Regions from separate parts of the Pseudomonas sp. LBUM1674 genome, predicted to be linked through region 2. Evidence: predicted binding sites of a transcription regulator. Region 2 holds the regulator's gene; the other holds the start of a gene.

Region 1 (2,201 bases), 760 kb from region 2:
AAATGGTCGTCAGGTTGGTGTCCTGGGCAGACAGGCCTGTTTTGGCAACCCATAGAGCCGGAAGCATTCGATTCTCCTCGTGCGCCTGTTTTACGGCGCGACGTTCTGATGATTATTAGATCTGCAAGACCCGAGCCATGGCCTGGTCGTCTTCTTTGGCGGTGTTCATCATCTTGACGTGCAGTTCGAACTGCTTGGCCAGGGCCAGCACCGAGGTCATCTCTTCCACGGCATTGACGTTGCTCGACTCGAGGAAACCGGACACCAGCTTGACGTTGGCATCGGCCTGCGCCGGTTGGCCGTCCTTGGTATGGATCGAACCGTCCAGGCCTTTGGTCATGTTCCTGAAGTCCGGGTTGACCAGTTTGATCCGGTCGACTTGCGCCATCACCCGCGGGCCCTCGCCCATCGCGCGAATACTGATGCTGCCGTCCTCGCCCACTTCGATCTGCTGCTCGGGCGGCACGGCGATCGGCCCGCCATTGCCCAGCACCGGCATCCCGTTGCCGGCCCGCAGCACGCCGAGAGCGTCGACGTTCAGGCTGCCGGTGCGCACGTAGCTTTCGCCGCCGTCGGGGTTCTGCACCGCAATCCAGCCGTTGCCTTGCACGGCGACATCGAGGTCGCGGCCGGTCTCTACCAGCGCGCCAGGGGAAAAGTCGGTGGCCGGACGCTCGGTCAGGGCAAACGCACGCGCCGCAAAGCCGTCACCGAACACCGGCATCGAACGCGCCTGCTCCAGGTCTTTCTGGAAGCCATTGGTGGAGATGTTCGCCAGGTTGTTCGCATGAGCCTTCTGCGCCAGTGCATTCTGGCTGGCGCCGGTCATTGCCACATAAAGGTACTTGTCCACACTCTTTCCTCTGCATGCCGGACGTTTGCCGCCCACAGCTGTACTGCTGAGCCATAAGCAATTTGCAGACCAACTTTTTTCTGGCGGCGCGGGGGCCGGTAAACAAAGGGGTTGAGGGAGTCGGAGGGGATTGGGGGGAATGGGTCGGAGACGAAAAACCGGCGGTGTTATGCCGCTTCGCGGCAACACCTGACCTTGAGGCTGGCAGGTCTACCGCTATCGCGAGCAAGCTCGCTCCCACAGTGGATTGTGTCGCACCAACGATCCCTGTGGGAGCGAGCTTGCTCGCGATGAGGCCTGTACCAACACAGCAAATATCCGCTATGTCCCCCACAGAGGATTGTGTTGCACCAACGATCCCTGTGGGAGCGAGCTTGCTCGCGAAGAGGCCTGCACCAACACAGCAAATACCCGCTATGTCTCAGTCTTGCCCACCTCATATTCGCGCAACTTGTTGGCAATGGTGGTATGGGAAACCCCCAACCGCTTCCCCAGTTGCCGACTGCTCGGATGCTCGGAATACAGCCGCTCCAGCACCGCCTTCTCGAAGCGCCCGACAATCTCGTCCAGCCCACCCTCCAGCGAGAAATCGCCAAGCGGCTGACGCACCCCGTAATCCGGCAGTCGAATGTGTTCGGCCTTGACCGTCCCGCCCTCGCACAACGAAACCGCCTGGAACAACACGTTCTCCAACTGCCGGACATTACCCGGCCAATGGTAGTGACTGAGCCGCTCCATCGCCGCCGGCGCCAGTTTCGGCAGCGGGCAACCGATCTGCCGGCTGGCCTGATCGAGGAAGTGTTCCACCAGCGGCGTCAACCCGTCGAGACACTCGCGCAATGGCGGGATATGCAACGACAGCACGTTCAGGCGGTGATACAGGTCCTGGCGAAACTCCCCGCGAGCGCACAGCTCGGACAGGTCGACCTGGGTCGCGCAGATCACGCGCACATCCAGATAAACCTCTTCATCACTGCCTACACGACGGAAGCAACCGTCCTGCAGGAAGCGCAGCAATTTCACCTGCAGACGCGGGCTCATTTCGCCGACGCCGTCGAGAAAGAGCGTACCGCCCGAGGTCAGCTCCAGCAGCCCGAGCTTGCCTTCGGCCCGCGCCCCTTCGAAGGCACCGGGGCCGTAGCCGAACAACTCGGTCTCGGCCATGGATTCCGGCAGGCCGGCGCAGTTGAGCGCCATCAGCGGTGACTGTCCACGAGGGCTCGCCAGGTGGCAGGCTCGCGCCAGCAATTCCTTGCCGGTGCCGGTTTCGCCTTCTATCAATAGCGGCGCATCCAGTGGCGCCATGCGTCGGGCTTCGCGCACCACGGCGGCCATTACTTTCGAACTC
Region 2 (2,201 bases):
CACTGCCGGGAATATGCAGCGTGGCTTCGATTTTCTGCTTCAGCTTTTCGACCGTCATCGTGACCTGCACGTTGGTGATCTTGTCGAAATGCCTCTCCAATCGGTCGAGTTTTTCGCCGATGTAGGTGCGAAGAGGTTCGGTCACTTCCAGTTGGTGTCCACTGATGTTGACTTGCATACAGCTTCTCCTTCGTTGCCAGTGCATAAAGCGGCAGGCAGAAATGCCTGCCACTGGAACGCTGTGGCGTGGCTCTACATCAACCGCTTGCGTTCGCTCGAAGGCGCGATCCCGAGGGATTCGCGGTACTTGGCGACGGTGCGGCGAGCCACCTGAATGCCTTGTGCCTCCAGTAAACCAGCGATCTTGCTGTCACTCAACGGCTTTTTCTGATTTTCCGCTGCAACCAGTTTTTTGATGATCGCGCGGATCGCCGTGGACGAGCATTCACCGCCTTCGGAGGTGCTGACGTGACTGGAGAAAAAGTACTTGAGTTCATAGATGCCCCGAGGGGTGTGCATGAATTTCTGCGTGGTCACCCGGGAAATCGTCGACTCGTGCATGCCGACCGCTTCGGCGATGTCATGCAGCACCAGCGGTTTCATGGCTTCGTCGCCGTACTCCAGGAAGCCGCGCTGATGCTCGACGATCTGGGTGGCCACCTTCATCAGGGTTTCGTTGCGGCTCTGCAGGCTCTTGATGAACCAGCGGGCCTCTTGCAACTGATTGCGCATGAAGGTGTTGTCGGCACTGGTGTCGGCGCGGCGCACGAAGCCGGCGTACTGGGCGTTGACCCGCAGCCGAGGCACCGATTCCTGATTCAGCTCCACCAGCCAGCGCTCGTTGTCCTTGCGCACGATGACATCGGGGACGACGTATTCGGCTTCACTGGACTCGATCTGCGAGCCAGGCCGCGGGTTGAGGCTTTGCACCAGTTCGATCACCTGGCGCAGCTCATCTTCCTTGAGCTTCATGCGGCGCATCAGCTGGCTGTAGTCGCGGCTGCCCAGCAGGTCGATGTAATCGCTGACCAGGCGCTTGGCCTCGGCCAGCCAAGGGGTCTTGGCGGGCAACTGGCGCAATTGCAGCAACAGGCATTCGCCCAGGTTGCGGGCGCCGATGCCGGCGGGTTCGAATTGCTGGATGCGATGCAGGACGGCTTCTATTTCGTCGAGTTCGATGTCCAGTTCCGGATCGAAGGCTTCGAGAATTTCCTCGAGGGTTTCGTCCAGGTAACCCTGATTGTTGATGCAGTCGATCAGGGTCACGGCAATCAGGCGATCGGTGTCGGACATCGGTGCCAGGTTCAGTTGCCAGAGCAGATGGCTTTGCAGGCTTTCACCGGCCGATGTACGGGTGGTGAAGTCCCACTCGTCGTCATCGTTGCTCGGCAGGCTGCTGGCGCTGGTCTGGTAAACGTCCTCCCACGCGGTATCGACGGGCAGTTCGTTGGGAATGCGCTCGTTCCAGTCACCTTCCTCAAGGTTATCCACCGTCGGGGCGGTTTCCTGGTAGGAGGGTTCCGATACGTCGGCGTTGGGTAGCTGTTCGGCTTTGTCGGCCAAGGGGTCGGCGTTATCGAAGTCGTCGCCTTCTTCCTGGCGTTCGAGCATCGGATTGGACTCCAGGGCCTCCTGGATTTCCTGTTGCAGGTCCAGGGTCGACAATTGGAGCAGGCGGATGGCCTGTTGCAGCTGCGGTGTCATCGTCAGCTGCTGGCCCATTCTCAAGACTAGCGATGGTTTCATGGCAGGGGCTTAGCACCTTATTCGCCGGCGCACATGCGCCATCCACTACAGGGCGCCGGAGCGCCAAACATAAGCAAATTATATGCCCGAAACTTTAGCGTTTGCCTAGAGCGCTGTAACAATAAAAAAGTGTTGATTTTTTATCGAGACAAGCGCTGGAGCGACAGGCAGGACACACTTCAGCGTTTACAGGCGGAACTCATGGCCCAGATACACTTCCTTGACCAGTTCATTGGCCAGGATGGTGGCAGAGTCGCCTTCGGCGATCAGTTGGCCATCGTTGACAATGTAGGCGGTTTCGCAGATATCCAGGGTTTCGCGGACGTTGTGGTCCGTGATCAGCACACCAATGCCTTTGGCCTTGAGGTGATGGATGATCTGTTTGATGTCGCCCACCGAAATCGGGTCCACGCCGGCAAAAGGTTCGTCAAGGAGGATGAATTTCGGGTTGGTGG

Evidence for each region. Region 2 encodes sigma-54, which starts transcription at its own class of promoters, with help from an activator protein. Its sites were predicted from a motif close to ANTGGCATNNANNTTGCTNT; they were not measured.
Region 1: a site for sigma-54 is predicted at 908-927, ahead of ACA067_RS24405 (flagellar basal body rod protein FlgF). Genes of this name have one in related genera too.

Annotation. Positions count from the first base shown of each region.
Region 1 covers NZ_CP166779.1:5,330,998-5,333,198, forward strand. Annotated here, with positions in the region: gene flgG (flagellar basal-body rod protein FlgG) at 1-67, opposite strand, end outside; gene ACA067_RS24405 (flagellar basal body rod protein FlgF) at 116-853, opposite strand; gene ACA067_RS24410 (sigma-54-dependent transcriptional regulator) at 1,268-2,201, opposite strand, start outside.
Region 2 covers NZ_CP166779.1:6,089,607-6,091,807, reverse strand. Annotated here, with positions in the region: gene hpf (ribosome hibernation-promoting factor, HPF/YfiA family) at 1-178, opposite strand, end outside; gene ACA067_RS27970 (RNA polymerase factor sigma-54) at 253-1,746, opposite strand; gene lptB (LPS export ABC transporter ATP-binding protein) at 1,933-2,201, opposite strand, start outside.